Linked DNA regions of Salipiger abyssi. The protein of the gene in region 1 interacts with the protein of each later gene in a pairwise test. Links are inferred from orthologs where the notes say so. Each region holds a gene or a part of one and is shown on either strand. Other genes may lie near its edges. The genes, in order: Ga0080574_RS08425 and ssb.

The links.
Region 2: the proteins of Ga0080574_RS08425 (region 1) and ssb interact in binary tests that used the Escherichia coli proteins (3 or more experiments, as listed by UniProt). The link is inferred for Salipiger abyssi from one-to-one orthologs.

The regions. Positions count from the first base shown.
Region 1 is NZ_CP015093.1:981,973-997,684, reverse strand. Bases 4,486-7,464 are described here. They hold Ga0080574_RS08425 (primosomal protein N'), read left to right. Parts: upstream 4,486-4,869; coding sequence 4,870-7,059; downstream 7,060-7,464. Other genes in these bases: Ga0080574_RS08420 (S49 family peptidase), read left to right, coding at 7,186-7,464; fsa (fructose-6-phosphate aldolase), read right to left, coding at 4,486-4,764. Outside these bases: Ga0080574_RS08460 (right-handed parallel beta-helix repeat-containing protein), read left to right, coding at 1-831; Ga0080574_RS08455 (HugZ family pyridoxamine 5'-phosphate oxidase), read right to left, coding at 871-1,353; Ga0080574_RS08450 (hypothetical protein), read right to left, coding at 1,393-2,064; ParA family partition ATPase, read left to right, coding at 2,202-2,843; Ga0080574_RS08440 (DUF6206 family protein), read left to right, coding at 2,882-3,724; Ga0080574_RS08435 (hypothetical protein), read right to left, coding at 3,770-4,108; more of fsa, read right to left, coding at 4,111-4,485; more of Ga0080574_RS08420, read left to right, coding at 7,465-7,983; Ga0080574_RS26200 (hypothetical protein), read left to right, coding at 7,985-8,152; Ga0080574_RS08410 (calcium/sodium antiporter), read left to right, coding at 8,155-9,111; Ga0080574_RS08405 (SDR family oxidoreductase), read left to right, coding at 9,123-9,914; excinuclease ABC subunit UvrC, read left to right, coding at 10,224-12,101; Ga0080574_RS08395 (branched-chain amino acid aminotransferase), read left to right, coding at 12,239-13,102; Ga0080574_RS08390 (universal stress protein), read left to right, coding at 13,170-13,625; Ga0080574_RS08385 (DUF2267 domain-containing protein), read left to right, coding at 13,687-14,142; Ga0080574_RS08380 (NifU family protein), read left to right, coding at 14,228-14,785; and 2 more genes.
Region 2 is NZ_CP015093.1:3,705,853-3,721,472, forward strand. Bases 198-3,084 are described here. They hold ssb (single-stranded DNA-binding protein), read right to left. Parts: upstream 1,959-3,084; coding sequence 1,437-1,958; downstream 198-1,436. Other genes in these bases: Ga0080574_RS21615 (sulfotransferase family 2 domain-containing protein), read left to right, coding at 198-204; Ga0080574_RS21620 (Ppx/GppA phosphatase family protein), read left to right, coding at 237-1,349; Ga0080574_RS21630 (lytic transglycosylase domain-containing protein), read left to right, coding at 2,167-2,784; Ga0080574_RS21635 (cytochrome-c peroxidase), read left to right, coding at 2,897-3,084. Outside these bases: more of Ga0080574_RS21615, read left to right, coding at 1-197; more of Ga0080574_RS21635, read left to right, coding at 3,085-4,045; Ga0080574_RS21640 (ABC transporter substrate-binding protein), read right to left, coding at 4,278-5,939; Ga0080574_RS21645 (helix-turn-helix domain-containing protein), read right to left, coding at 6,033-6,857; tRNA (adenosine(37)-N6)-dimethylallyltransferase MiaA, read right to left, coding at 6,854-7,750; pyrH (UMP kinase), read left to right, coding at 7,850-8,578; frr (ribosome recycling factor), read left to right, coding at 8,782-9,345; uppS (undecaprenyl pyrophosphate synthase), read left to right, coding at 9,387-10,112; Ga0080574_RS21670 (phosphatidate cytidylyltransferase), read left to right, coding at 10,109-10,897; dxr (1-deoxy-D-xylulose-5-phosphate reductoisomerase), read left to right, coding at 10,894-12,060; RIP metalloprotease RseP, read left to right, coding at 12,073-13,416; outer membrane protein assembly factor BamA, read left to right, coding at 13,735-15,620. UniProt on the Escherichia coli protein: Plays an important role in DNA replication, recombination and repair. Binds to ssDNA and to an array of partner proteins to recruit them to their sites of action during DNA metabolism. Acts as a sliding platform that migrates on DNA via reptation.

The DNA.
Region 1 (15,712 bases):
GAGGGTGGGCTCGCGACGCAGAACCGCAGCTCGGTGGCAATCAACACCAACGCCAACGATGTGAAGATCCGCAACAACCGTGCCTCGCAGTTCCGGCATTTCGCCGTCGTTTCCGGCGCCAACGGGATAATCGCCAACAATCACTTTTTTCAGGGCGACGACAGCGGCAACGGCACGCGCAGCGCCGGGATCGTGCTGTGCCTGAAGGCGTGCAACACGGTGGTGACGGGCAACTACATCGACAACTGTTTTGTGGAGTGGACCAACGAGCGTGAGCCGGAGCCAGATTTCATTGCCGGGTTCGGGTTTGCAGGGCTGTCGGTGACCAACAATGTCTGTCTGTGTTCGAACGTGGCCGAGTGGTTCTCGTTCGTGGTGGTCAAGCCCTACGGCCAGAATCATCGCGTCAATGGGCTGACGATCACCGGCAATCTGTTCCGGTCGGTGGGGGGGACGATCAATCGTGCCGAACGGGTCGATACCTCGTTTGCGCCGCTGGATTTGTCGTCGATGCGCAGCATTGCCGTGTCGGGCAACACCTATCTCAACGTGTCGTACGGCGCCGAGAATCCGCTGATGGTCAAGCATGATCAGACGACGCATGCTCAAACCTGGGTGGTCGAGACAGCGGGGCGGCTGCCCTTTGGCGGTTACGCGATCGATGTGCCGGGCCTCGCCCTGCGCTCGCGGCCACGAAACAGCAGCAATATCAGCCAGTATGTCATGCCCTACACCTCGACGCGCGAGGGCAGCGGGCAGGATCAGGTGCATGCTATTTGGCCAGAGCCGATCCGTGGCGACCTGACGATGCTGGTGCGCATGGACTACTAGCCCGCGTCCCGCCGGGGACCGACCGCGTTGCAGCGCGGCTCAGGCGCCGAGATCTCCGGCGCTCAGCACAAAGGCCTTGCCGAAACCGCCATTGAGATGCGCGCCGAGAATGTCCAGGCGCAGCAGCGAGAAATCGGCGAATCCGATATAGAGCTTCGCCTTGGGCTGCATGCGCAGGTAATGCGCGGCGAGCGCCGCGTGATCCGGATCTCCATGACGCACAAAACGCGCCTCGGCCCGAAGGCTGAGGCGCGGATGCGTCAGCGGGTCGCCCTTCGGGCCGGGTTCGCCGACCAGCAGCGAACAAGCGGGATTGGCCATCAGCGCCTTTGTGTGAAACGCCAGATCCGAGACGAGGCTCAGCGGCATACCATCAGGGTCCGGAACCACCGCGATGCGGCTGACCATCGGGGCGCCGGTTTCGGGGTCGGTCACGGCCAGCGCGCCGAAGCGGGCGGTTTGGACAAGCTGCCGGGCCAGTGCGCGGGCATCGTCGTCAGTGGGGCGGATCGGGCTGGTCATGGCGGCACTTTAGTCATGACAGCACTGGCCGTGAAGGGGTCAGAATTCGCTCCAGACGCCGAGCAGCACGCCGAACGTATCAGCCCCAGCGAGATCCCAGGAGCCGCCGATTTCGGCGCTGAAGGCTGTGGTGAGGGGCAGCACGATGGAGGAGGCGAAACGCGCAAAGGCTTCTTTCCCGTAAGGTTGGCCGGTTTGCATCTGAAGCATGAGTTTCCGGTCCCTGCCGAGGTTCCAGCCCCAGGTGAGGTCGAGCTTGAAATCCGCCGCGCTTTTGCGCGGCGATATTTCGGCCAGCCCTTCGGCGGACAGCCAGCCGTTTCGCAGCCCCAGCCCGACGGACAGTCCGGGGCGCAGAACCGATTGCCCGTCGATTACGCCGAGCCCCAGCTCCGTCGCGATCTTGAGGCGGGCGTTGCGCATATGGAGAGGTACGCGGAGAAACAGCACGCTTTTCCCCTGGCCAGAGACCGAACGTCCCAGATCCGCGCCGAGGGTGAGGCGGTTAGTCAGCCCGTATTCGCCATAGAATGTGTAATATTGACCGGTCGGTTGCCGCGATGTCCAGCTTGTGATGTCCTGCGGCCAGAACAGGCGGACCGAGGTGCTGACAAAGGCGCGGCCTTGTTCCCGCGGCCAGGCACCGGCCTGAAGCGGCGGTCCGTTAAAAACCAAATAAAATATGAATAACAATACCGGCGCAATCCGCATCGGGGTTTCCTCGCTTACGGAGATCTTGCCGGCAGCTTGGTTAATGCGGCGTTAAGCCCGCTGAATGCCGATCCGGGAAAGCCTATGCTGCATCTGCAAAAAGTGTATTGTGGAACTCTGGGAATCGGGGGAATGACATGGCCGGATCGGTCATCACTGTGGCACAGCAAAAGGGCGGGTCGGGCAAGACCACGTTGTCGGCGAATCTGGCCGTCGGGTTTCGCACGATGGGGCGCTCGGTGGCGCTGATCGACACCGACCCGCAGGGCAGTCTCGGGCGCTGGTTCATGACGCGGATCGACCGCGATCCCGAGGCGGCAGAGGGCATCGAATTCGCCACCTCCTCGGCCTGGGGGATCACCTATGAGTGTCGCAAACTTGCCGAGCGCTTCGACGTGGTGATCGTGGACACGCCGCCCAAGGCCGACAGCGATCTGCGCCCGGCGCTGCGCGCGGCGGATCTGGTGATCGTGCCGGTCTCGATGAGTCATCTCGATCTCTGGGCCACGGAAAGCGTGTTGGATCTGGCGCGCCGCGAAAACCGCGAGGTGCTGATGGTGATGAACCGCACCCGCCCGGGCACGCGGCTCTCGGGCGAGATCACGGCGGCGGCGCAGAAGATGGAGGCGCGGATCGCCGAGGCGCAGTTCGCCAACCGCGTCGGCTATGCCGAGGCCTTCGGCCACGGGCGGAGCGCCGCCGAGGGCCGTAAGACCCCGGCGCGCGCCGAGGTCGAGGCGCTGTCGGCAGAGGTGGCGCTGGTGCTGGCGAACGGGTAAAGGGGGCACGACCCGCCCGACGCGGGAGAGGAGTGCCCATGACCGATCTCGCCGCCCTCGCAGAGACGATCCGCCGCCACGAGGCCGCGCAGGGCCAGCCGATCTCGCGGCTGGGATATTTCTGTGCGCCGTTCCGCCCCGGAGAGGGGCCGTTTTCGGATCGGGTGATCAAGGTCTATCGCGGGCTGCGCGACGACGCGGCGCTCGACCGGCTGGCGGCGGCGCATGACGACTATGTCGCCGCGCTGCGCGAGACCGGCGTGCCGCTGCCCGAGACCGCGTTTCATCTGCTGGAGGGCGACGGCCCGCGCGTGCCGGTGATCGTTCAGGAAGCGCTGCCCGAAACCGCGCTGATGCGCCCGCGCATGCAGGCGGAGGGGCTGGAGTCCACGCTGGAGATGATGGAGGCCGCCGGCCAGGTCATCGCGCGCTTCTGGAACGCCGCCGACCGTTTCGAGACGCGCATCGGCTTTCACCCCTCGATCCGCAATTTCGCGGTGCTCGACGGGCAGGCGGTGTTCTACGACACCTTTCCGCCGCTCATCCACTATTCCCGCGAGGAGATGGGCCGCATGCTGTTGCTGTTCTCCGACAAGCGGCTGATGCGGCTGATTGGCCCGCTGATGCGGGCGCGGGTGACGGGCATCCAGGACGAATGGTATTCGGCGCCCGAAACGCTGGTCGGGCTGGTGGGCTCGGCCTGCCGGCTGCGCCCGAAACATGCGCAGGCCTATCTCGACTGGGGGCGCGACTTCGCCGAACGCGCGATGCCGCGCTGGGCCGAAGAGGCGGTGGCCGGGATGCAGGCCGCGCCGCGCCTGCCGGGATACTGGACCGGGTTCCGCAAGCTGCTGGGGCTTCAGGGCGAACCCAATCTCTGACGCGGGGCAGAGATTTTTCGTACGAAAAATCTTGGGCGCGGCGCCTCAGTCCTGCGCAAAGATCTCCATCACCGCGGCGAACACGTCGCCGGGCAGGGCGGCGGCAAAGCTGTCGCGCAGGATCGGCCATTCCTCGCCATTGTCCTGCGCCACATCGCGCAGCGCCGAGAGCACGTCGCGTGTCCCGTGCGCCAATACGTCCAGCCGGTCGCCGTTTTTCAGCGACGCGTCGAGATAGTCGTCGAACGTGTCGCCGAAGAGCTCCGCCGGCACGCCATGCATTTCGAGCTGATAGGCCTGATAGGCGAGGATCACCGCCCGCTTGTCGAGCAGGCTCAGCGCGGCCTCGACCTGCCGGACCGAGAGCGGTGTCCTCCGTCCCATGATCAGACGATCTTGATCCCGGCCTTTTCCGCGTCGGCGAGAAAGGCGGCAAGGCCCTTGTCGGTCAGCACATGGTTGGCCATGGCCTTGATGACGGCGGGCGGGGCGGTGGCCACGTCGGCGCCGATCTTGGCGCAATCCGACATGTGGTTGGCGCCGCGGATCGAGGCGGCGAGGATCTGCGTCTCGTAGCCGTAATTGTCATAGATCTGGCGAATATCGGCGATCAGCTCCAGCCCGTCCAGATTGATGTCGTCGAGCCGCCCGATAAAGGGCGAGATGAAGGTCGCGCCGGCCTTGGCCGCCAGCAGCGCCTGGTTCGCCGAGAAGCAGAGCGTCACGTTGACCATCTTGCCCTCGCCGGTCAGCGTCTTGCAGGCGCGCAGCCCGTCGAGCGTCAGCGGCACCTTGACGGCGATGTTCGGCGCGATCTCGGCCAGCTTGCGGCCCTCGGCGATCATGTCCTCATACTCGGTGGCCACGACCTCTGCCGAGACCGGGCCTTCGACCATGTCGCAGATTTCCTTGGTCACTTCGAGAATGTCGCGGCCGGATTTGGCGATGAGCGAGGGGTTGGTGGTCACCCCGTCGACAAAGCCCAGGTCGTTCAGCTCGCGGATCGCGTCCACATCGGCGGTGTCTACGAAGAATTTCATTTGCGTCAGCCCTCCCGGCTTTGCTTGGCATTCGTCCGCGCGTGTCATACCCCATGGCAGGATGGGCCGAAAGCCCCTCATGCCATGCGCTAACGGAAACTCAACATGGATGCGTTCTACGACCAAGGCACGCTGGTCGCGGTTCTGACCACGCAGCCGCTCGACCGGCTGCTGGATTACCGCGCGCCCGAGGGCGGCTGTTTCCAGGGCGCCTTTGTCGAGGTGCCGCTGGGGCCGCGCAAGGTGCTGGGCGTGGTCTGGGGGCCGGGCAAGGGCGATTTCGACTATGCCAAGGTGCGCTCGGTGATCCGGGTGCTGGACGCGGTGCCGATGCGCGACGAGCTGCGGAGCTTTCTGGAGCGCGCGGGCGATTACACCCTGACGCCGATGCCCGCCATGCTGCGGCTTGCCACCCGCGCGCCGGGGCTGGGCGAGGCGCCCTCCATGCGACGCATCTACCGGCTGGGCGAGGGCGAGCCCTCGCGTCTGACCGATGCCCGCCGCCGGGTGCTCGACGTGCTGCGCGACATGGGCGGGCTGGCGCTCACCCAGGGCGAGCTGGCCGAGGCGGCGGGGGTGACACCCTCGGTGATCAAGGGGCTGGCCAAGACCGGCGCCGTGCGCGAGGAGGACGCCCCGCGCGACACGCCCTTTCCCCGGCTCGATGCGGACTACGGCGGCAAGGATCTGGCGGAGGATCAGGCGAAGGCGGCGGAGGTGCTGCGCGCCGGCGCCGCGTCGGGGCGCTACGGTACGGTGCTGCTCAAGGGTGTGACCGGCTCGGGCAAGACCGAGGTCTATCTCGAAGCGGTGGCCGAAGCGCTGCGGCAGGGCCGGCAGGCGCTGGTGCTGCTGCCGGAGATCGCGCTCACCGCCGAATTCCTCACCCGGGTCGAGGCGCGGTTCGGCGCAAAACCCGCCGAGTGGCATTCCGGCGTCACCGTGACCGAGCGCCGCCGCGTCTGGAAACAGGTGGCGCAGGGCGGCGCGCAACTCGTGGTGGGCGCGCGCTCGTCGCTGTTCCTGCCGTTCCGCGATCTCGGGCTGATCGTCGTCGATGAGGAGCACGACACCTCCTACAAGCAGGACGAGGGCGTGCTCTACAACGCCCGCGACATGGCGGTGCTGCGCGCCTCGATCTGTTCGGCGCAGGTGGTGCTGGCCTCGGCCACGCCTTCGCTGGAAAGCTGGGCCAACGCGGACGCGGGCAAATACACAAGGCTCGACCTGACCTCGCGCTTCGGCGCGGCGGTGCTGCCCGAGATGCGCAGCCTCGACATGCGCGGCGAGGATCTGCCCTCGAACCGCTGGGTCTCGCCCACATTGCAGGCGGCGGTGCGGGCGCGGATCGCGAAGGGCGAGCAGGCGATGTTGTTCCTCAACCGGCGCGGCTATGCGCCAGTGACGATCTGCCGGGCCTGCGGCCATCAGATCGGCTGCCCGCATTGCGATGCGCGCATGGTCGAGCACCGGTTCCTTCAGCGGCTGGTCTGCCATCAATGCGGCGAGACGATCCCCAAGCCCGAGACCTGCCCGAGCTGCGGCGCCGAGGACAAGCTCGCTGCCGTCGGGCCGGGGGTGGAGCGGCTCGCCGAAGAGGCGGCGGCGCTCTTTCCCGAGGCGCGGCTGGCGGTGCTGTCCTCGGATCTCTTCGGCTCCGCCCGGGCGCTGAAGGAAGAGATCGTGCGCATCGCCGAGGGCGGCGCCGATATCGTCATCGGCACCCAGCTCGTGGCCAAGGGGCATAACTTTCCGCTGCTGACGCTGGTGGGGGTGATCGACGCGGATCTGGGGCTTCAGGGCTCCGACCTGCGCGCCGCCGAGCGCACCTTTCAGCTCATGCGGCAGGTGGCGGGGCGTGCCGGGCGGGCGGAAAAGCCCGGCGTGGCGCTGTTGCAGACCTATCAGCCCGAGCACCCGGTGATCCGGGCGATCCTCTCGGGTGACGAAGAGGGGTTCTGGAAGGCCGAGGCCGAGGAGCGCCGCGCCGCCGGCATGCCGCCTTACGGGCGGCTCGCGGGGGTGATCCTCTCCTCGACCGATGTGCAGGAGGTGTTCGATCTCGGCAACGCCATGGCGCGGCAGGATGCGGCGCTGCGTCGGGTGGGCGCGCAGGTCTATGGCCCGGCCCCGGCGCCGATTGCGCGGGTGCGGGGGCGGCACCGGGTGCGGCTGCTGGTCAAGGCGCCCAAGGGCGTGGCGCTGCAACCGGCGCTGGCGGAATGGGCCGGGCAGTTCCGGCTCAAGGGCGAGCTGCGCATGGCCATCGACATCGACCCGCAGAATTTCTTCTGACCGCCGGGCATTGCCAGCCCCGGATGCCGCCGGAAAATGCATGTCTTCGGGCATTGCCCGTAACCTGCCGCGCTTCTTTGCCCGCTTGCCTTGTTTGTCCCCATGGGCGCGTCTACATCACATCGCATGAAACGCTGGATCCCTTTTCTAAAGTCGCGCCCGAGCGTCGCCATCGTGCGGCTTCAGGGCACCATCGGTGCCTCGGGCCGCAGCGCGCTCAACGATGCCGGGCTGCGTCCGCTGCTCGAAAAGGCCTTCCGCCGGGGCAAGCCCGACGCGGTGGCGCTGGAGATCAACTCGCCCGGCGGCTCGCCGGTGCAAAGCTCGCTGATCGGCGCGCGCATCCGCCGCCTGTCGGAGGAAACCGGCGTGCCGGTCTATGCCTTTGCCGAGGATGTGGCGGCCTCCGGCGGTTACTGGATCGCCAGCGCCGCGGACGAGATCTATGCGGATGAAAGCTCGATCCTCGGCTCCATCGGGGTGATCTCGGCGGGGTTCGGCGCGCATGTCTTCCTGCAACGGCAGGGGATCGAGCGCCGGGTGCACACGGCGGGCAAGTCGAAAAGCCTGCTCGACCCGTTCCGCCCGGAAAAGGAAGAGGATGTGGCGCGGCTCGAAAAGGCGCTGGGCCAGCTGCACGACACCTTTATCGCGCAGGTTAAGACGCGGCGCGGCGACAAGCTCGCCGCCGATCCCGAGCTCTTCACAGGCGAGATCTGGATCGGCAAGGCGGCCTGTGACGTCGGGCTCGCCGACGGGGTCGGCCATCTGGTGCCGGTGATGAAGCAGAAATTCGGCGACAAGGTGCGGTTCCGCCGCTACGACATGCGCCGCCGGCTGCTGCCGCGCCTTGGCGTGGCCATGGCCGAGGACGCGCTGGAGGTCATCGAGGAACGCGCCGCCTATGCGCGGTTCGGGCTCTGACGTGCTGGCCAAGATCGTTGCGATATTCCTGATTGTGATGGCTGTGCTCGGCATCTTCGGAAAGCTCCGGATGCCCGGCGCCCGCCGTCTGGCCGAAAAGAAATGCCCGCGCTGCGGCCGTTACCGGATCGGTAAGGGCCCCTGCGGCTGCGGGGAAAAGAAGGGCTGATCATGGTCTTTGTCTACGCGGCTCTCGGGCTGGTCATCCTGCTTCTGGCAGGGGACGCGCTGGTCAAGGGGGCGGTGAATCTGTCGCTCAGGGTGGGTATCCCGGCGCTGATCGTGAGCCTGACCATCGTCGCCTTCGGCACCTCCGCCCCCGAATTGCTGATCTCGATCCAGGCGGCGCTCGAAGGCGTGCCGGGGATCGCGCTTGGCAATGTTGTGGGCTCGAACACCGCCAATGTGCTGCTGGTGCTGGGCATCCCGGCGCTGATCGCGGTGATGCAGACCTCCACCCATGATACGCGCAAAAGCTATGTGATCATGCTGGCAGCCTCGGTGTTGTTCATCGCCATGGCCTTTCGCGGCGTGTTCGACCGGCTGTCGGGCTTTGTGCTGCTGGCGGTGCTGGCGGTGATCCTGAGCGATTCCGTGAGAGACGCGCTGCGCCACCGGCGCGAGGGCAAACATGATCCGGAGTTGGAAGATCTTGAAGAGCCCGAGGGCGCCGACCCGGACATGCCTGGCTGGAAGATTGCTCTGTTTCTGGGGCTGGGCCTTGTCGGTCTGCCGCTGGGCGCCGATCTGCTGGTCGACAGCGCCACCGAGATCGCGCACATGTTCGGCGTGCCCGACACGGTGATCGGGCTCACGCTGGTGGCGCTCGGCACCTCGCTGCCAGAGCTTGCGACCACGGTGATGGCGGCGATCCGGCGTCAGGCGGATGTGGCGCTGGGCAATGTCATCGGCTCGAACCTGTTCAACCTGCTGGCCATCATCGGGGTGGCGGCGCTGATCAAGCCGATGCCGGTGGATCCGGAATTCCTGCGCTTCGATCTCTGGGTGATGCTGGGCGCCTCGCTGCTGCTTATGCCCTTCGTGTTCTGGGGGCGCGATCTGGGCCGGGTCTGGGGTGTGATCTTGTCGGCGCTCTACGTGGGCTACATTGTCGTCGTACTGATCTGACGGGGGAAACGATGGCGATTGCGGAAAAACGCGCATTGGTGACCGGTGCGGGCCGCCGGCTTGGGCGCGCGATGGCGCTGCATCTGGCCGGGCGCGGCTTTGACGTAGCGGTGCATTACGCGGGCTCCGAGGGGCCGGCGGAGGAGCTGGTGGGCGAGATCCGGGCGATGGGTTGTAAGGCCGTCGCCTTGCAGGCAGATCTGCTGCACGAAGCCCCCGCCGAGGCGCTGCTGCCGCGCGCGGCGGAGGCGCTGGGCGGGCCGGTCACGGTGCTGGTCAACAACGCCTCGATTTTCGAATACGACAATCTCGCCAGCACCACCCGCGAGGGCTGGGACCGGCATTTCGACTCGAACCTGCGCGCGCCCTTCGTGCTGATCCAGGCGCTGGCGGCGCAGGTGCCGGAGCCGCGCGAGGACGAGATGGGCGAGCCGCTGGCGCAGGGGCTGGTGGTCAATATGATCGACCAGCGGGTGCGCAAGCTGACGCCGGAATTCATGAGCTACACGCTGGCGAAATCGGCGCTCTGGACGCTGACCCAGACCGCCGCCATGGCGCTGGCGCCGCGGGTGCGGGTCAATGCGATCGGCCCGGGGCCGACCCTGCGCGGCGGCCGGCAGAGCGAGCAGCACTTCGCCCGCCAGCGCGCCGCGACGATCCTGGAACGCGGCGCCAATCCCGGCGATATCACCGCGGCGCTGGGCTATCTGCTCGACGCGCCGGCGGTCACGGGCCAGCTGATCTGCGTCGATGGCGGGCAGCATCTGGGCTGGCGCACGCCGGATGTGCTGGGCGTGGAATGATCTGTCCCCGGGTCAAGTTTTGCACCGGTCTTGGAATCGTTAGAAGAACGTTACAAAATCGTCGTGAGGTCAATGGCTTGGCAAGATGCTTGAAAAAATATCAAGCCTAATCAGTGTGTTATATTTTTGCCCAAAAAACAGGCGTTGTAAGGAACCGGTAAGAAAACAAGGAAAATTTCGCGCTGACGGGATTTTGCCCGCAGGTTTATCCACAGCTTTGGTGGATGGAAAATTCCTTGATCTTGTCGGTCCGGCATTGCAGCCCGAGCAGGAGAATCACGGCTTCGTGACGATTTGAGTGCCAACGACATGAGCGATACACCCCAGACGGAAAATGCCGACGTGCCGCACGGCTTTGAGGTGATTCAATCCTACCTGAAGACGCTGGATTCGAGCCCGGGCGTTTACCGGATGTTGGATGAGCAGAGCCGTGTGCTCTATGTGGGCAAGGCGCGCAATCTGCGGGCGCGGGTGTCGAACTATGCGCGTCCCTCGGGGCATTCGCGGCGCATCTTCCGGATGATCTCGGAAACCGCGTCGATGATGTTTCTCACGACCCGCACCGAGACCGAGGCGCTGCTGCTCGAACAGAACCTGATCAAGCAGCTCAAGCCCAAGTTCAACGTGCTGCTGCGCGACGACAAGTCGTTTCCGAATATCCAGGTCACGACCGAGCATGCCTTTCCGCAGATCCGCAAGCATCGCGGCGCCAAGACCGAGAAGGCGGCCTATTACGGCCCCTTCGCCAGCGCCGGTGCGGTGAACCGCACGCTGAACCAGCTGCAAAAAGTGTTCCTGCTGCGCAACTGCTCGGATTCCATGTTCGAGAGCCGCACGCGGCCCTGCCTGCTCTACCAGATCAAGCGCTGCTCGGCGCCCTGCGTCGGCTATATCTCCGAGGCGGATTACGCGCGGTCGGTAAAAGATGCGCAGCGCTTTCTCTCGGGCAAGTCGACCGGTGTGCAGGAGGCGCTGGCGGCGCAGATGATGGAGGCGTCCGAGGCGATGGAGTTCGAGCGTGCTGCCGCCCTGCGCGACCGCATCCGCGCGCTGACCCAGGTGCAGACGGTGCAGGGGATCAACCCGCGCGGCGTGGCCGAGGCGGATGTGATCGCGCTGCATATGGAGGGCGGGCAGGCCTGTGTTCAGGTGTTCTTCATCCGGGCGCATCAGAACTGGGGCAACAAGGATTACTATCCCCGCGTCGGCGAGGATGTGGAGGCCGCCGAGGTGCTGGAGGCGTTCCTCGGCCAGTTCTACGACACCAAAGAGCCGCCGCGCCTGCTGCTGCTGAGCCACGGAATCGAGAATGCGGACCTGATGGCCGATGCGCTTTCGGGCAAGCTTGGCCGCAAGGTCGAGATCGCGGTGCCGCAGCGGGGCGAAAAGGCCGAGCTGGTGGAGGGGGCGGCGCGCAATGCCCGCGAGAGCCTCGCCCGGCGCATGGCCGAGACCGCGACCCAGGCGAAGCTGCTGCGCGGGGTGGCGGAGGCCTTCGGGCTGGAGGCGCCGCCGCAGCGGATCGAGGTCTATGACAACTCGCATATCATGGGCACCAATGCGGTGGGCGCGATGATCGTCGCCGGGCCGGAGGGGTTCCTGAAGAACCAGTACCGCAAGTTCAACATTCGCGGCGATGATCTGACGCCGGGCGACGATTTCGGCATGATGAAGGAGGTGCTGACGCGGCGCTTCACCCGGCTGCTTAAAGACGATCCCGAGCGCGACAAGGGGCTCTGGCCGGATCTGCTGCTGATCGACGGTGGCGCCGGGCAGGTCAGCGCCGTGGCCGAGATCATGCGCGAATACGGGGTCGAGGACATTCCGATGGTGGGGGTGGCCAAGGGCATCGACCGCGACGCCGGCAAGGAAGAATTCCATCGCATCGGCCAGCGCCCCTTTGCGCTGCGCCACAACGATCCGGTGCTCTATTTCATCCAGCGCCTGCGCGACGAGGCGCACCGCTTTGCCATCGGCACGCACCGGGCGAAGCGCGCCAAGAGCCAGATGGCCAACCCGCTCGACGAGGTGCCCGGCGTGGGGGCCTCGCGCAAGCGGGCGCTGCTGGCGCATTTCGGCTCGGCCAAGGCGGTGTCGCGCGCCAATCTCGCCGATCTCAAGGCGGTGGACGGGGTCAGCGCGGCGCTGGCGGAGCGGATCTACGCGTTTTTCCACGAAAACGGCTGAGCCGGGGGCAAATCTTTTATCAAAAGATTTGCAAATTCCTTCGAAGGAATTTGCCGCAGCGCCTGTGACGGTCCGTGCACTGGACCTTCCTCGCGGTGCCGCCTACCGTGGCCGCAAATCTTCGGAGGACGCAATTCATGGCAGTGGGAAAGAACATCCGCACCTATTTCCAAGGCACCTGGCACGATGGCGATATCCCGGTGATGAAGGCCTCCGACCACGGTTCCTGGCTGGGCAGCACCGTATTCGACGGCGCGCGCTATGTGAACGGGCTGGCGCCGGATCTCTATGCCCATTGCGCGCGGGTGAACCGCTCTGCCGAGGCGCTGATGCTGGTGCCCACGGTTTCGACCGAGGAGATGGTGCAGATCGTCTGGGAGGGGCTATCGGCCTATCCCAAGGACGCTGCCGTCTATATCCGCCCGATGTACTGGGGCATCCATGGCGACCCCACCGCGATCGTGCCCGCCCCCGACCAGACCGGTTTCGCCATCGGCCTCGAAGAGATCCCCGTCGCGCCGCCCAGTGCCACCACCACGCTCGGGCGCACGCGCTTTCGCCGCCCCGTCATGGAGGACGCGGTGGTCAACGCCAAGGCGGGCTGTCTCTACCCCAACAATGCGCGCATGCTGGCCGAGGTGCGGGGCCGTGGTTTCGGCAATGCGCTGGTGGCGGATGCCATGGGCAATGTCGCCGAAAGCGCCACCGCCAATGTCTTCATGGTGAAGGACGGGGTCGCCTTTACCCCCATCGCCAACGGCACCTTCCTGTCGGGCATCACCCGGGCGCGCCACATCGAGAACATGCGCGCCGACGGCATCGAGGTGCATGAGACGGTGCTGGGGTTTCAGGATTTCGAAGACGCCGATGAGGTGTTCCTGTCGGGCAACCTGCACAAGGTCACCCCGGTGGTGGGCTTCGAGGAGAGCAGCTATCAGATCGGCCCCGTCACCCAGCGCGTGCGCGAGCTCTACTGGGACTGGGCTGCCAGCGAGGGCTGAGCGCGCTCAGATGCCCCGTTGCCAGTGCCGCGCCCCTGCGCCATGATCCCGCCGAGGGAGTGATACCATGCGCAAGTTTCTTGTCGTGCTCGACGACAGCCGCGAATGCCTGAACGCCATGCGCTTTGCCGCCATGCGGGCGGCGCGCACCAAGGGCGGCGTGACCATCCTTTCGGTGATTCCGCCGGATGAATTCAACCACTGGATCGGCGTCGGCGACCTGATGCGCGAGGAGGCCCGCGAGCGCATCCACGCGCATTTCGAGGTTTTCGCGAAATGGATGCGCGACCGGCAAGGGGTCGATCCCGTCCTGGTGATCCGCGAGGGCGATGTTGTGAGCGAGATCCTGGCGCAGGTACGCGAGGACGAGGATATCGGCGTGCTGGTGCTGGGTGCCGCCTCGGGCAAGAAGGGGCCGGGGCCGCTGGTCAGCCAGCTCAGCAAGGGCTCGGGCAGCCTGCCGATCCCGGTGACCATCGTGCCGGGGGATCTGTCGAAGGAACGGCTGGAATCGATCACCTGACGCCGCGCGTGCGGTGGGCGCAGCTTGCGTATTTGGAAAGAGAAGAAGACAGGGGGACGCCATGCCGATGCCCTGGACCTACCGCCACCCGGAAAAGGAGTGGCGGCTGTTTCTCGACGATATTCGCGAGGTGATGGGCACGCCTTCGTCCAATGTAGCCTATACGGCGGCGGAAGGGGTCTTTGGCGCGTTCCGGTCGCGGCTGGACGTGGTGCAGGCGCTTGGTTTTGCGCAGGTCTTGCCTGCCGTGCCGAGGGCGCTCTTCGTGCAGGGCTGGGAGCCGGCGCCGCCGGTGCCCTGGGCGGATCGCCGCACCTACCTTGCCGAGGCGAAAGCGCTGCGCGCCGATCACAATTTCATTGCCGATACCGCGGTGGAGGCGGTGTCGTATGCGCTGAACCGGGCGCTGCGCCCGGATGTGCTGGCGAAGGCACTGGCGCGTATCGGGCCCGAGGCCGAGGCGTTCTGGCGGCTCACGGGCTATTCCGAGGCGGATTTGACCCCGGGAATCCGCTGAAGAGATATCTTAGAACGGTTCTAAACCTTGACGCCTGCCGGCGGGAGGCGCATATACAGGGGGCCCGGAGAAAGGTACCGCCCAGATGTTTATTCAGACCGAATCCACCCCGAACCCCGCGACGCTGAAGTTCCTGCCCGGACAGTCCGTTCTGGGCAGCGGCACCGCGGATTTCCCCAGTGCCGAGGGCGCCGAGGCCTCGCCGCTCGCCAAGCGCCTCTTCGGTGTGAAGGGCGTCGCCGGCGTGTTCTTCGGCAGCGATTTCGTCACCGTGACCAAGGACGACACCGCGGATTGGGATCACGTCAAACCGGCGGTGCTCGGCGCGATCATGGAGCATTTCCAGTCCGGCGACCCGGTGATGGCGGGCGAGGGCGGTGCCTCAGGACATGCCACCTTTGAAGGGGAAGACGAGGAGATCGTCGGCCAGATCAAGGAGCTGCTCGACAGCCGGGTGCGTCCGGCAGTGGCTCAGGATGGCGGCGACATCACCTTCCACGGCTTCGAGCGCGGCGTGGTCTATCTGCACATGCAGGGCGCCTGTGCCGGTTGCCCCTCCTCGACCCTGACGCTGAAGATGGGCATCGAGAACTTGCTGCGCCACTATATCCCCGAAGTCACCGAGGTGCGTCCGGTCGCCTGACCGGGCCGGCGGATATGACTTCAGAGCCCACGGTTCTCGCCTTCGACACATCGGCCGCGCATTGCGCGGCCGCTCTGCTGTTGGGCGGGCAGATCGTCGCCGAGAACCGCGAGGAGATGGGGCGCGGCCAGGCGGAGCGGCTGATGCCGATGCTGGGCGCGCTGCTCGACGAGGCCGGCGCGGTCTGGGAAGAGCTCGACGCGGTGGCGGTGGGCATCGGGCCGGGCAATTTCACCGGCATCCGGATTTCCGTCGCGGCGGCGCGCGGGCTGGCTCTGTCGCTGGGCATCCCGGCCATCGGCGTGTCGGAATTCGAAGCCCTGCGCGGCCCCGGCGGTCTGCATGACAGCCGCCCCGAGCTGGTCAGCCTGCGCTCGTCCCGGCGCGGCGCCGATGTGGTGGTGCAGATGTTCGACGGCGCGGCGCCCGCGGGCAAGCCGGTGGAGCTGGCGATCTATGACGATGCGGAGGCGCTGCGCGCGCGGGTGGCGCATGTGCCGGCGGGCGTGCCGGTGGTGGGCGCCGAGGCCGGCGCGCTCAACACGGTGCTTAACGAAGGGCGCGATGCGGCGGATGTGCCCTTTGCGGCCTATTGCATGGATTGCATGGGCGGGCCTGCGGCCGCCATCGCCCGCGTGGCGGCGGAAAAGCTGCGCATGGGCCAGCCCGGCCCGCGCCCGGCACCGCTCTATATCCGTCCCGCCGATGCGGCGCCCTCGAAAGAGCCACCGCCGGTGATTCTGCCATGACAGCCGCAGAACTGGCGGGCATCGCCGCCCGCGCCTATCGTCACATGACCCCATGGCGCGAGGCCGATTTCGCCGCCACGCTCGGCCATCCCACCACGGTGCTCAGCGCGGGGGAGGGCGCCTTTGTGCTGGGTCGCGTGGTGGCGGGCGAGGCGGAAATTCTGGCGCTGGCGACCGA
Region 2 (15,620 bases), 2.7 Mb from region 1 along the record:
GAGCGCACGGGGCTGCCGGTCGACATCGCGCAGGAGAATTCCAGCACCGCGAGGCTCGGCCTGGCGGATCTGCGCCCCGAGACCCACGCGGCGATCCGCGACTATCTCGACGACGAATACGGCTATCTGTCGGATTTCTTCGACAATCCCTTCGCCCGGGACCAGCATGTCTCTTGCACGGTGCCGCGCCCCCGCGTATCCTAGAGCCAACTTAAAATTCGGAAAGGCGCACGAAAATGGCGCCCAGGCGTCCCAGAGGTGCGGGCGCTTTCCCGAAACCGGTCGAGAGCCCCGCGCCGATACCGCCCGATCCAAATGCGCTCTATGCCGCGCTGGATCTGGGTACGAACAGTTGCCGCATGTTGATTGCCCAGCCAAAGGGCAGCCAATTCCATGTGGTCGACTCATTCTCGAAATCCGTTCAGCTCGGGCATGGCCTTGAGCGGAGCGGGCGGCTTTCGCGTGCCTCGATGACGCGCACCATCGGCGCGCTGCGGGTCTGTCAGCAAAAGATCAGGCGGCATAATGTGACCCATATGCGGCTGGTGGCGACCGAGGCCTGCCGCCGGGCACAGAACGCGCGCGATTTCATCCGGCAGGTGCGCCGCGAGACCGGGCTCTCGCTCGAAATCATCCAGCCGGAGGAGGAGGCGCGGCTTGCGGTGATTTCCTGCGCGCCGCTGGTCTCGACCCGGACCGAGCAGCTTCTGGTGGTCGATATCGGCGGCGGCTCGACCGAGCTGGTCTGGATCGACCTCTCTTCCGTGCCCCGGCGCGACCGTCCGGCGGCGATCATGCGGCTGCATGCGGGTTTTCACCCGCCCGAAAGCCCGTTTCCGGCGGCCAAGGTGGTCGACTGGATCTCGGTGCCGCTGGGGGTGGCGACGCTGCGCGACCAGTTCTCCGATGTCGAGGACGATGCGGCGCGCTATGCGCTGATGAGCTGGTTCTTCGAAGAGCAGCTCTCGGAATTCGCCCCTTACAAGGATGTGCAGGCGCGCGAGGGCTTCCAGATCGTCGGCACCAGCGGCACGGTCACCACGGTGGCGGCCTCGCATCTCGGGCTGCGGCGCTACGACCGCACCAAGGTGGACGGGCTGCGCATGTCGTCGGACCAGATCGAGGCGGTGATCCAGCGCTATCTCGATCTGGGGCCGGTGGGGCGGCGGCGCGATCCGCGTATCGGCCAGGACCGGCAGACGCTGATCATGTCCGGCGCGGCGATCCTCCAGGCGCTGCTGCGGCTCTGGCCGACCGACCGGCTGTCGGTCGCCGACCGGGGGCTGCGCGAGGGGCTGCTTTATGCCCAGATGTCCGCCGATGGCGTGCTGGAGGACGGGCCGCTCTGAGCCTCTCCGGCGCATGTCAGGCAAAAGAAAAGGCCCGGGCTCCATGAGGAGCGCCGAGCCATTCTTATCTTGCCGGAGTGGTCTGGCTCAGAACGGGATCTCGTCGTCGAGATCGCGCGAGGGCGCCCGCGACGGGCCGGAGCCGCCGCCGCCCGAGTAATCGTCGCGACCGCCGCCGTAACCACCGCCGCCGCCGCTACCGCCACCGCTGTAGCCGCCGCCCGAGCCACCGAAATCACCGCCGCCGCCACCGCCGCCACGGCTGTCGAGCAGCGTCAGCTCGCCGCGATAGGGGCGCAGCACCACTTCGGTGCTGTAGCGGTCCTGACCCGACTGGTCCTGCCATTTGCGCGTTTCGAGCTGGCCTTCGAGATAGACCTTGGAGCCTTTGCGCAGATATTGCTCGGCGATGCGCGCCAGCGGTTCCGAGAAGATCGCCACCTGATGCCATTCGGTGCGTTCGCGCCGCTCGCCGGTGTTGCGGTCTTTCCAGTTTTCGGAGGTGGCGATGCGCAGGTTGCAGACCTTGCCGCCATTCTGGAAGGTGCGCACCTCCGGGTCCGCGCCCAGATTGCCCACCAGGATCACCTTGTTCACAGAGCCGGCCATGTCATCCTCGCTGTCTCGTCCGATTCTTTCCCCGCAGGGTTTCGACGAGCCTTACACAGCCCCGTCCCGCTGCGCCACCGCATCCTGCCGGAAACTTGATTAACAAGCGGTAAGCGACGGATTGCCCGCGCTTCGGGCAAAGGCTGGCACATTCCTGCTCAGTCTGTATAGTCGCGCGAAGGGAAAAAGGGACAGGATTGGGTACCTCATGCGGGTTCTGCAACGTCATGCGCTGCCGGCACTGCTATGCGCCGGGATCTTTGCCACGGCCGCACAGGCGGATACGATCTCAACCAAGAACCGGGTCAAATTGTTCCGCAAACAGACCAGCGTTCTCGATACGCGCGCTTCGGAACAGTATCGCAGCTCGGTGCGGCTCCAGCCGCCGTCGGTGGTCACGCCGACGAAATGGGGCCCGATGGGCGGCGACGAGGGCCGCGTGCCGGTCTATCGCGGGCGCTATGACGGGCCTTACGCAGATATGGCCCGGGTCGCGGCGCGGCGCCATGGTGTGCCCGAGGATCTCTTTTTGCGGCTGGTGAAGCAGGAATCGAATTTCAACCCGCGCGCAAAATCCCACAAGGGCGCCATCGGGCTGGCGCAGCTCATGCCCTTCACTGCCCGCCAGCTCGGGGTGAACCCCAACGACCCGGCGCAGAATCTCGAAGGCGGGGCGCGCTATCTCAAGGCGCAATATGCGAAATTCGGCTCCTGGCGGCTGGCGCTCGCCGCCTATAACGCGGGGCCGGGCGCGGTCGAGAAACATGGCGGCGTGCCGCCCTATCGCGAGACCCGCAACTACGTGAAGATCATCTGGGGCAGCTGAGGCCGCCCCCGGTCGATCACAATTTCCGACTAAAACCCTCTGAAAAATTGACCGAGGTCAAGGAGGGGTATAGGAGGGCGTGCATTCTTGCTCCCGAATTGGAGACGCATGCATGAAACCCGCCCCGATCCTCAGCCTCGCCGTTCTTGCCGCGCTTACCGCCGGGCTCAGCGCCACGGCGCTGCGCTCGACCGAGCCGGGGCCGCCGCAGAGCATCGAGGCACTTGGCGAGGCGTTGTTCTTCGACACCGATCTCTCGGCGAACCGCACCCAGAGCTGCGCGACCTGTCACGATCCGGCCTTTGCTTTTGCCGATCCGCGTGGCGCCGCCTCGACTGGCGATGACGGCAGCTCTTTCGGCGACCGCAACGCGCCCACCGCCACCTATGCCGCCTATGCGCCGGCCTTCGGGCAGGATGAGGACGGGCAATGGATGGGCGGGCTCTTTCATGACGGGCGCGCCGCCACGCTGGAGGAGCAGGCCGGCGGGCCGCCGCTCAACCCGATCGAGATGGGCATGGCCGACAAGGGCGCGGTGCTGGCGCGGCTGCGCGAAAAGCCCGAATATCAGGCAGCCTTTCCGGCGCTCTTCGGCAAGGGCGTGCTGGAGGATGAAGAGGCCGCCTATGACGCCATGACCCGCGCCATCGCGGCGTTTGAACGGCAGCCGGAATTTGCGCCCTTCGATTCGAAATACGACCGGTTTCTGCGCGGCGAGGCAGAGCTGACGCAGGAGGAAGAGCTGGGGCGGCTGCTGTTCTTCTCGCAGCAATTCACCAACTGCAATCTGTGCCATCAGCTGCGCCGCAGCGCCATCGACCCGGAAGAGACCTTCTCCGACTACCATTATTACAATCTCGGGGTGCCGGAGAACACCGATCTGCGCGCGCTCAACGGGGTCGAGATCGCCGATGCCGGGCTGCGCGCCAATCCCGGGGTGGAGGACAGGCCCGATACCGCGGGGCGCTACCGCACGCCGACGCTGCGCAACGTCGCGGTGACGGGGCCTTACATGCATAACGGCGTGTTCGAGGATCTGCGCACGGTCATCCTGTTCTACAACAGCTACAACACCCGCAACGAGGCGCGGAAGATCAACCCGGAGACCGGGGAGCCCTTTGCCGCGCCGGAGATCGCCGAGAACATCGCCATGGAGGAGCTGACCGAGGGGCCGGCGCTCGACGACAAGCGCATCGACGCGCTGGTGGCGTTTCTCGAGACGCTGACGGATGCGCGCTATGAGGGGTTGCTGGAGGAGTAGGCCAAATCCCCGCACCCAGGCCCGGAATCAAGCCGAAGGCGCCGGGCCCAGCGGCTGCCCGTCCGGGCGGGCTGCCGCTTTGGCGACGTCAGCGCTGAGTTGCGAGGTCTTTCGGACTTGGTGGGGATAAAGTACTGGATTCTGCGGCCATTGCGGCACCCCACGGGCAGCCGCTGGGCCCGGCTCCCGTTGCGCGGAAGTCAAAGGGTTGGCTGGAACGATGTTTACCGCCTCACGACAGGCCCAGCTTGTAGAGATGGATCTCGAAGGACGGATGCATCTCGGCGCCGGTCACGCCGGGCCGGAAATGGCGGTAGAGCGAGCGCCAATAGGGCTGCACGATCACCGCATCCTCCTGCAACAGCCGTTCGATCCGCGCCATCACCTCGCGGCGCGTCTCGGCATCGGCGACGGTCAGCGCCTCGGCGACCAGCGCGTCGAACGCGGGATTGGCATAGCCGCTCTCGTTCCAGGGCTCGCCGGAGCGATAGGCCAGCGCCAGCACCTGAATGCCGAGCGGGCGGTGGTTCCACTCGGTGACCGAGAGCGGATAGGCCGTCCAGTCGGACCAGAAGCGTGAGCCGGGCAGCACCGTGCGGCGGACCTTGAGCCCGGCATCGCGCAGCATTGCCGCCGCCGCATCGCCGCTGCGCATGGTCAGCCCGTCGTCGAGCGTGATCAGCTCGTGTTCGAAGGCTGCCAGCCCGGCCTCTTCCATCAGCGGCAGGGCGGCGGCGGGGTCGTATTCCGTTGGGCCGATATCGGCGTAATCGGGATGCACCGGGGCGACATGATGGTTCTGCGCCACGGTGCCGAGGCCGGAATGGCCGAGCTCCAGACAGATTTCATTGTCGATGGCCAGTTGCAGCGCCTTGCGGACGCGGCGGTCCGCATAGGGCGCGCGCCCATCCACGAGTGCGGTCTGGTTTGCGCGCAGCACCACTGTGGAGCCTGTAGAGACCTCCGAGCGCTGCCAGCCGATCTGATCGCCCAGCGCGATGAAATCGCCGATATTCTCGTAGAGCATGTCGATCTCGCCGCGCTCGGCGGCAGCGAGCCAGCTTGCCGGATCGGTGCCGTAATCGAGAAACTCGATGCGCTCCAGCGTGGCGCCGCCAAAGCCCTCGGCCCGTGCGCCCCACCAGTCATGGGCGTGATTGCGCACCAGCACCGCGCGCTCGCCGGGCCGCACGGTTTCCGGCAGGTAGGGGCCGGTGCCGATGGGGGTGTCCAGCATGGTCTCGGGGCTGTGGCTGGCATGAACCACCGCGGCGGGATAATCGGCGAGGTTCACCATCAGCGCCACATCCGGGGCGGCGAGGCGCAGGCGCAGGGTCAGGTCGTCCTCGACGGTGACCGCGCCGTCGCGCAGCTTGCCGGTCTCGCGGTCGACCAGCGCCGCCAGCCGCCCGGCCATGGAATTGCCCTCGGCATCGCGGTCGCACCAGTAGTGGAACATGCGCGCGACATCGGCGGCGGTGAAAGGCTCGCCGGTGTTCCAGGTCACGCCGGGGCGGATATGCAGCCGGTACTCGGTGGCGTCGTCATTGGCCTCCCAGCGCTCCAGAAGCATGCCGCGCACGCTGCCGTCGCGATTGTACTCGACGAGATATTCCAGCCAGCCCCGGGTGATATTGGCGATTTCCGACCAGTCGGCGGTGCGCGGATCCTTGAGCGGGCGCACCTCCGTCTGGATCCGCAGCACCGCGTCCTCGGCCCCTTGCGGCGCCTCCTCCGCGCGGGCCGGCGCCGCGAGCCCGCCCAGCGCATAGGCGCTCGCGGTCCCGAGCCCCAGCGCGGTGACCCTTGTCAGGAACTCGCGCCGGCCGAGCTTTCCCTCGGCCAGCTCGCGGGCATAGAGCGATGCGGCCGGGTGTATCTCCGGTTGCGTCATGCGGTTCTCCTCCTGGCCACGCAGGACCGATCTGCCACCCGCGCCGATGAAAGCCCGGATCGGGCTTTCGGGGCAAGGGGTTTTGCGCGGCGCTCAGCGGTGATGGGCGACGCGGCTGCCGGACGCGCGGGTGCCGCGGCGGATCTCGGTCGGCGAGAGGCCGGTATGGCTGCGGATGAAGCGGGTGAAATAGGGCGCGCTGTGAAAGCCCAGATCGCTGGCGATGCGGTTCACCGGCGGCGCCGGATGGCTCAGCAGCCGGTGCGCCTCGTGCAGCTTGCGCTCGGCCAGCATGGCGGCGGCGGTCATGCCGCAGGCGGCGCGGGCGGTGCGGGTGAGATGGGTCGCGGTGACGCCGAGCGCCGCCGCGTAATCCGACACCCCCCGGTCGCTGCGGAATCCCGCACAGAGCGCGCCGCTGAAGAGCCGCATCAGCCGCTGCCCGGCGCTGTCGCGCCGCGTGTCCTGGGTGCCGGCGGCGATCTGGCGGTGCAGCCAGACCGCGACCAGCCGCGCATGCGCGTCGAGCGCCTCGGTCAGCATGGCGCGGCCCTGACCCGCCTCGCGCAGCATCGCGTCGAGCTCGGCGGTGAGCTCGGCCTGGGCGAATCCCTCGCGGATGCGCAGATGCAGCGGCTCGCCGGGGAAAAACCCGGTGAGCCCTGCCGGGCAATGCATCAGCATGCCGAGGCTCTGCGGCCCGGTCTCCAGCGAAAACAGCGTCCCGGCGGGCAGGAAGAGCGCATTATGCGGCCCGAGCCCGCGCCGCGTGCCGTCGACGATCACCCGGCCCTGGCCCCGCGTCAGCCAGAGCAGCGTATGCTCGGCCCGGTCGTGCAGCAGCCGGTATTGCCAGCCCGAGACCTGACCCAGCGAGACGACGCGCGCCGGCGCCCCGGTCTGGGCGGCGGCGCTCATGCGCCCACCTCTGCCGGGCTGAGCGTCGGCCAGCCCTTCATGCGGGCGCGGAACCAGGTGCGCTGGCGCTTGGCGAATTGCCGTGTGAGCACGGTGGCGCGGGTGGTGACCTCGTCCAGTGGCATCTCGCCGCGCAGATGCGCCATCAGCTCCGCCGCGCCGATGGCCTTGGCCGAGGGCAGGGCGGGCGACCAGTCGGGGAGGTTGGCCCGCGCCTCGTCGAGCGCGCCGCTGCGCAGCATCTTGCGGAACCGCGTCTCGATGCGGGTGTCGAGCCAGTCCTTGGGCGCATCGAAGAGGATGGGCTGCGCCTCGGCGAGCGGCAGCAGCGGCGGCGGCGTCTCGGCCTGCCAGGCGGCAATGCCGCGCCCGGTGGCGCGCAGCACCTCCCAGGCGCGCTGCACGCGCATGGGGTTGGCCAGGTCGATGCGGGCGCGGGTCTCGGGGTCGAGTTCGGCCACCATCGCCGCGAGCTCGCCGGCCTCGAGCCGCGCCATGGCCTCTGCGCGGATTTCCGGCGGGGTGGCGGGGATCTCGGCCAGCCCCTCGGTCAGCGCGGTGAAATAGAGCCCGGTGCCGCCGACGATAATAGGCCGCTCCGGCCCCGCCAGCAGCGGCACCAGATCGCGCAGCCACTCGCCCACCGAATAGGCATGATCGCCCGGCACATGACCGTAAAGCCGGTGCGGTGCGCGCAATTCCTCGGCCTCCGAAGGCCGCGCGGTCAGCACCCTCCAGTCGGAAAACACCTGGATCGCATCGGCATTGACGATCACACCGCCCTGATTTTCCGCGATTTCCAGCGCGAGCGCGGATTTGCCGCTGGCGGTCGGTCCCGCGATCAGCACCGGGCGCCGGGGATCGGGCGCCAGCCGGGTCAGAATATCGGCCACCGCGCCCTCCTTCGCGCCCTCCGCTGCGGCATTGCAGCCGCAGAGGTTTTCCGCCACATATGGCGCCGATCCTAGACCCCCTCGCCGATGGAGCGCAACATGACCGACACCTCGCAGACCACCTTCAAGCGCGTGTTGCTGAAAATCTCGGGCGAGGCGCTGATGGGCGACCAGGGCTACGGGCTGCATCCGCCGACCGTGGAACGCATCGCCCGCGAGGTGAAATCGGTGCACGACATGGGCGTCGAGATCTGCATGGTCATCGGCGGCGGCAACATCTTTCGCGGGCTTGCGGGCTCGGCACAGGGGATGGAGCGGACCACCGCCGATTACATGGGCATGCTGGCCACCGTGATGAACGCGCTGGCGATGCAGTCGGCGCTGGAAGAGCATGGCGTCTTCACCCGGGTGATCACTGCCATTCGCATGGACGAGGTGGCCGAGCCCTATATCCGCCGCCGCGCGGTCCGCCACCTGGAGAAGAAGCGGGTCTGCATCTTTGCCGCCGGCACCGGCAACCCCTATTTCACCACCGATACCGCCGCGACGCTGCGCGCCAACGAGATGGCTTGCGAGGCGATCTTCATGGGCAAGAACGGCGTGGACGGGGTCTATGACAAGGACCCGATGAAGCATGACGACGCGGTGCGCTTCGACAAGATCAGCTATGACGACGTGCTGGCCAAGCATCTCAAGGTGATGGACGCCTCGGCGATTGCGCTGGCGCGGGACAACCACCTGCCGATCATCGTGTTCTCGCTCGACGAGCCGGGCGGGTTCAAGGGCATTCTGGCGGGCGAGGGCACCTATACCACCGTGCATGGCTGAGCAGCGGAGACGGTAGCGGCACCGGCCCGGCGCCGGTGCCTCGGCAGATGTTGTTTTTTGAGTATTTTCAGAAAGATGAAGGGTGAAGGGCTGCGCGCTTGCCCGCTGCGAGGCGGCGGAGCCGAGGCAAAGCGCTATACATCCGGGCGCGCCTGTCCTAGAAAGCGGGCGGAACGACAAACACCTGAGCGGGCAAGACCAACATGTCAGAAGATTTCGAACTCGACACCGACGATCTCAAGCGCCGCATGGATGGCGCCATGTCGAACCTGCGCACGGAATTCGCCTCGCTGCGCACCGGGCGGGCCTCGGCCTCGATGCTGGAGCCGGTGATGGTCGACGCCTATGGCGCGATGACCCCGATCAACCAGGTCGGCACGGTGAACGTGCCCGAGCCGCGCATGGTGACGGTCAATGTCTGGGACAAGGGGCTCGTCGGCAAGGTCGAGAAGGCGATCCGCGAGAGCGGGCTCGGCATCAACCCGCAGCTCAACGGCACCATCATCATGCTGCCGATCCCCGAGCTGAACGAGGAGCGCCGCCGCGAATTGGGCAAAGTTGCCGGGCAATATGCCGAACACGCGCGTGTCGCGATTCGCAACGTGCGCCGCGATGGCATGGACCAGATCAAGAAGGCCAAATCCGACGGCATGTCGGAGGACGACCAGAAGTTCTGGGAGACCGAAGTGCAGGAGCTGACCGACACCTATATCAAGAAGGTGGACGAGGCGCTCGAGCACAAGCAGGAAGAGATCATGCAGGTCTGATCCGGACCGGCGGTGCCAGAAGGTAAAGGGAGGGGCCGGGTATGCCCAAACCGATCCGCGACGGCGCCGGTCCGCGCCATGTGGCGATCATCATGGACGGCAACGGCCGCTGGGCGCAGCGCCGCGGCCGGCCACGGCTGTTCGGCCATCACGCCGGCGCGAAGCGGGTGCGCGAAATCGTCGAGGCCTGCCCCGATATCGGCGTGAAATACCTGACGATCTTCGCCTTTTCGACCGAGAACTGGCGCCGCACGCAATCCGAGGTGGCGGGGCTCATGAGCCTGTTTCGCCGCTATATCACCAAGGAAGCCCGCGCGCTGCGTGAAGAGAACGTGCGGGTGCGCTTTATCGGCGACCGGGTGCGGCTCGACGACAAGCTGGTGACGCTGATGGACGAGCTGGAGCTGATGACCGCCGATTGCACCGGCGTGAATCTCACCATCGCGATCAATTACGGCGGCCGCGACGAGGTGGCGCGCGCCACCAAGCGGCTGGCCGAGGACGTGGCGGCGGGCAAGCTCGACCCGGCGTCGGTCAACGAGGAGACGCTGCCGAAATATCTCGACACCTGCGTGCTGCCCGACCCCGATCTGGTGATCCGCACCAGCGGCGAGGCGCGGATCTCGAATTTCCTGCTCTGGCAGTCGGCCTACGCGGAATACGAGTTCGTCGATACGCTCTGGCCCGATTTCGGCGCCGGCGAGTTCGGCAAGCTGGTCGGTGCCTATGGCACCCGCGACCGCCGCTACGGGGGCGTGAAGGCATGACCGCGTCGCGCTGGACGGATCTGCGGCCCCGGGTGATCTCGGCGGCGGGGCTGATCGTCATCGGCCTCGGCGCGGTCTGGCTCGGCGGGATCTTCTGGCGCGGGCTGATCGCGCTCAGCTGCGGCGTGATGGTCTGGGAACTGGTGCAGATGCTCGACACAGCGCGGCAGCGCTCGTCCCGGGTGCTGGCGCTGGTGGCCGGCAGCTGCGCGCTGGCGGCGATCTACCTGCCGCCGGCGCTGGCGCTGCCACTCTTGCTGCTGCCCTCGATGGCGGGTTTCGGCCAGATGGAGCGCGGCGGCGTGACCTATTCGGTCTTTACCGCGCTGATCATGCTGGCGGGGTACGGCATCATGGCGCTGCGCTCGGATTTCGGCCTGACCTGGATGCTGTGGATGGTGCTGGTGGTCGTGGTCACCGATGTCGCGGGCTATTTCGCCGGGCGCGCCATTGGCGGGCCGAAGCTCTGGCCGCGCGTCAGCCCGAAGAAGACCTGGTCGGGCGCCGTGGCCGGCTGGACCGGCGCCGCCGTGGTCGGGCTGCTCTTTGCCGGCACGACGCATGCGGGGCCGGGGCTGGCAGGGGTCTCCATCGCGATCTCCATGGCCAGCCAGATCGGCGATATCGCCGAGAGTGCCATCAAGCGGCGGGCAGGGGTCAAGGACAGCTCGGCGCTGCTGCCGGGCCATGGCGGGCTGCTCGACCGGTTCGACGGCATGCTGGGCGCGGCGCTGTTCCTGCTGATCGCCGGGCAGATCGTGGATTTCCCGCCGGGGGTGGAATGAGGCGCATCAGTATTTTCGGCGCCACCGGGTCGATCGGACAAAGCACCATCGACCTGATCGCGCGCGACCCGGAAACTTATCATGTCGTCGCGCTGAGCGGTGGCAGGAACGTCGCGCAACTGGCGGAAGACGCACGCAAACTCAACGCCGAGATCGCGGTGACCGCCGAGGTGGCACGGCTGTCCGAGCTGCGCGAGCGGCTGGCCGGCAGCGGTGTCGAGGCGGCGGCCGGAGAGGCCGCGCTGATCGAGGCGGCGCGGCGCCCTGCGGATTGGGTGATGTCGGCCATCGTCGGCGCGGCGGGGCTGCCGCCGGGGCTCGCGGCGCTGGAGCAGGGCGCAACGCTGGCGCTGGCCAACAAGGAAAGCATGGTCTGCGCCGGACCGCTGGTGATGCAGACCGCGCGCGCCCATGGCGGCGCGGTGCTGCCGGTGGACAGCGAGCATTCGGCGGTGTTTCAGGCGCTGATCGGCGAGGATATCGCCGCGGTCGAGCGGGTGATCATCACCGCCAGCGGCGGCGCCTTCCGCGACTGGCCGCTGGAAAAGCTGGCCGGCGCGACGCCCGAAGAGGCCGCGACCCATCCCAACTGGGACATGGGACAGCGGATCACCATCGACAGCGCGTCCATGTTCAACAAGGCTCTGGAAGTTATAGAGACCAAAGAGTTTTTCGATATCGACCCGGCGCTGATCGAAGTGCTGGTGCATCCCGAATCGATGATCCACGCGCTGGTCGGTTTTCGCGACGGCGCGCTGATGGCCCATGTCGGGCCGCCCGATATGCGCCACGCCATCGGCTTCGCGCTGCATTACCCCGAGCGCAAGACGCTGCCGGTGGCGCGGCTCGATCTCGTCAAGCTCGGTCAGTTCACCTTCCGCAACGCCTGCGAAACGCGCTGGCCGGCGCTGCGGCTGGCACGCGAGGTCATGGCGGCTGGCGGGCTCGCAGGGGCGGTGTTCAACGCCGCCAAGGAGCGCGCGCTCGACGCGTTTATCGCGCGGCGCATCGGGTTTCTGCGCATGGCGGAGGTTGTTGAAGAAACACTTAACCGTGTTTCGGCGCAAAGCGGCCTCATTACTGCCGGCATCACCCTTGATAACGTGCGTGCCGCAGACCATTTCGCCCGTGTGACCGCGGACGAGATCATTACCCAAGATTGAGAGGCAGAGCTTTTGGACATCACCCAAATGATCCCGCAATTCGGTGGCGTGCTCTACACGCTGGTCGCTTTCGTGATCGCGCTGTCGATCATCGTGGCCATCCACGAATACGGTCATTACATCGTCGGGCGCTGGACCGGGATCGAGGCGGATGTCTTTTCGCTGGGCTTCGGGCCGGTGATCTGGTCGCGCCATGACAAGCGCGGCACGAAATGGCAGATCGCGGCGCTGCCCTTTGGCGGTTACGTAAAGTTTCGCGGCGATTCGAATGCCAGCGGCGGGGCCGATCTCGACGCCATGTCGCATATGTCGGACGAAGAGCTGCGCCACACGATGAACGGTGCGCCGATCTGGGCGCGGGCGGCGACCGTCGCCGCCGGGCCGGTGTTCAACTTCATCCTCACGATCCTGATCTTTACCGGCATCTTCATGGTGCAGGGCAAGGTGACCGAGCCCTTCACCGTGGGCGAGCTGCGCGCGCTGCCGGTGGCGCAGGATCTGCGCGAAGGCGACGTGATTCTCGAAATCGGCGGTGAGCCGCTGCCCGATTTCACCGATAGCGAGGCGTTCGGGGACTTCATGGAGGCGCTGCCGCATCAGGCGGTACTGCCTTATACGGTAGAGCGCGACGGGCAGGCGACGGAGGTCGATGGCCCCTATGTCTATCCGCCCATCGCCACGCAGATCGTGCCGCGCTCGGCGGCCTACGAGGCGGGGCTGGAGCCGGGCGACATCATCACCGCCATCGACGGCGACGAGGCCTATGCCTTTGACCAGCTCAAGGAAAAGGTCGAGGGATCCGAAGGCGCGCCGCTTGCACTGACCGTCTGGCGCGACGGCGAAGAGCTGTCCGTCGAGATGACCCCCAAACGCACCGACGAACCGCTGCCCGAGGGTGGCTATCAGACCGTCTACCGCATCGGTATCGTCGGCGGGCTGGCCTTTGAGCCGGCGACCGGCATGGTCGGCCCCGTCGAGGCCTTTACCGGCGGGGTGGAGCGGACCTGGTCGATCATCACCGGCTCGCTCTCGGGGCTGTGGAACATGATCGTCGGCAATATCTCTTCCTGCAACCTCTCCGGCCCCATCGGAATCGCCCAGACCTCCGGCGCCATGGCCAGCCAGGGCGGGCAGAGCTTCATCACCTTCATCGCGGTGCTCTCCACCGCCGTGGGGCTGCTCAACCTGTTCCCGGTGCCGGTGCTCGATGGCGGGCATCTGGTGTTCCACGCCTGGGAGGCGGTGCGCGGGCGCCCGCCGTCGGACCGTGCGCTGAACGTGATGATGTCGATCGGTCTGGTGCTGATCCTGGGGCTCATGGCCTTTGCCCTGACCAACGATCTGTTCTGCCCGTAACCGGTCCCGGCGCGCTGGCGAATGCCCAATTGCCAGCGCGACGATGCCGCAATTCAGCCACATTGGACCTCTATTTTAGAGACTGGAAACCACCAGCTACCAGTGTGCCAATATGCAAACGATTCAGTCCGGATATCATAGCCTCGGCCTCCTGCTCAGCATCAACTGGGACCGTCTGCTTTACGTCTTCACGATCATCGCGGCGTTGTATTTCGGTGCCTTTCTGGGATCGCTTTAAAGACAGGGCGCTTCGGCTTTTGACAAGCCGCGCCGATCCCGATACTCACGTTGAAAAATACGGCGGAGTGGATCGGCAGTATGACCAACGGGCTTTGGGGAAACCGTTCCCCGCGTTTTAAGCGCATTTTCAAAACCAGTACCTCGCTCGCGGCGGTTTCTGTCGCGATTTCAATGGCTTTCACGGCGCTTCCGGAACCGGCAGAGGCACAGACCTTCTCGTTCAGCAATGTCTCGATCGAGGGCAATCAGCGCATCGAGCCGGGCACCATTCTGAGCTATGCCGGCATTGCGCGCGGCGCCCCCGTCAGCGCCGCCCAGCTCAACGATGCCTATCAGCGTATTTCCGCCTCGGGCCTCTTCGAAACCGTGGAGATCCTGCCGCAGGGCAACACGCTGGTGATCCGGGTCGTGGAATACCCGACGATCAACCGCATCGCCTTCGAGGGCAACAGCCGCATGAAGGACGAGGATCTGGCGCAGATCGTGCGGTCGCAGTCGCGCCGCGTCTACAGCCCGAGCGTCGCCGAGCAGGACGCGCAGTCCATTGCCGAGGCCTATACCCAGCAGGGCCGTGTCTCCGCCCGGGTGACGCCCAAGCTGATCAAGCGCTCCGAGAACCGCGTCGATCTGGTCTATGAGATCTTCGAGGGCGGCGTGACCGAGATCGAGCGCATCGGTTTCGTCGGCAACGACGCCTATTCCGACCGGCGCCTGCGCCGGGTGCTGGAAACCAAGCAGGCCGGCCTGCTGCGCGCGATCATCCGCTCCGATACGTTCATCGAGGACCGCATCGCCTTCGACCGCCAGCTGCTTCAGGATTTCTACGCCTCGCGCGGTTATGTCGATTTCCGCATCACCGGTGTGAATGCCGAGCTGGCCGAGGAGCGCGACGGCTATTTCGTGACCTTCAATGTCGAGGAAGGGCAGCAGTTCTCCTTCGGCGACGTGACGGTGTCGTCCGATCTGGCCGAGGTCGATCCCGAGCTGTTCCAGAGCGTCGTTAAGCTCAAATCCGGCAAGACCTATTCGCCCTCGCTGGTCGAGAACGAGATCGCCCGGCTTGAGCGGCTCGCCGTGCAGGAGGGGCTGAACTTCGTCCGCGTCGACCCGCGTGTCACCCGCAACGACCGCGACCTGACGCTCGATGTGGAATTCATGCTCACCCGTGGCCCGCGCGTCTTTGTCGAACGCATCGACATCGAGGGCAACACCACCACGCTCGACCGCGTGGTGCGCCGCCAGTTCGACACCGCAGAGGGCGACCCGTTCAATCCGCGTGCCATTCGCGAGGCTGCGGAACGCATCCGGGCGCTGGGATATTTCGCCGACGCCAATGTCGAGGCCCGCGAAGGCACCACGCCGCAGCAGGTGGTGATCGACGTGAATGTCGATGAACAGCCCACCGGCGCCATCGGTTTCGGTGGCTCCTATTCGACAACCAGCGGCTTCGGCGCGGCGATCTCCTTCCGCGAGACCAACTTTCTGGGCCGCGGCCAGATCCTCTCGCTGGGCATCAACACCGCCTCCTCGGCGTCGAGCTACAATTTCAACTTTGTCGAGCCGGCCTTCCTGGGCCGTGACGTCGCCTTCGGTCTCGCACTCGGGTATACCGAGACGGACAACGAATACGCCGAGTTCGACACAGCCGAGGGCGAGTTCCGCCCCAGCTTCAGCTTTCCGATCTCGGAAAACAGCCGTCTGAGCCTGCGCTACACCGCGCGGTACACGGATATTTCGAATACCGACGACGACGATGCCGGCCAGGTCATCCGCGCCGAAGAGGAGGATGGCAGCCGCATCGACAGCAGCATCGGCTATACGTTCAGCTATGACACGCGGCGCACCGGGTTGAACCCGAATGCCGGTGTGCTGCTGGAGTTTGGCCAGGATTTCGGCGGCGTCGGCGGCGACACCAGCTTCATCAAGACCAACCTGCGCGCGGTCGCGCAGACCAAGGTCTGGAA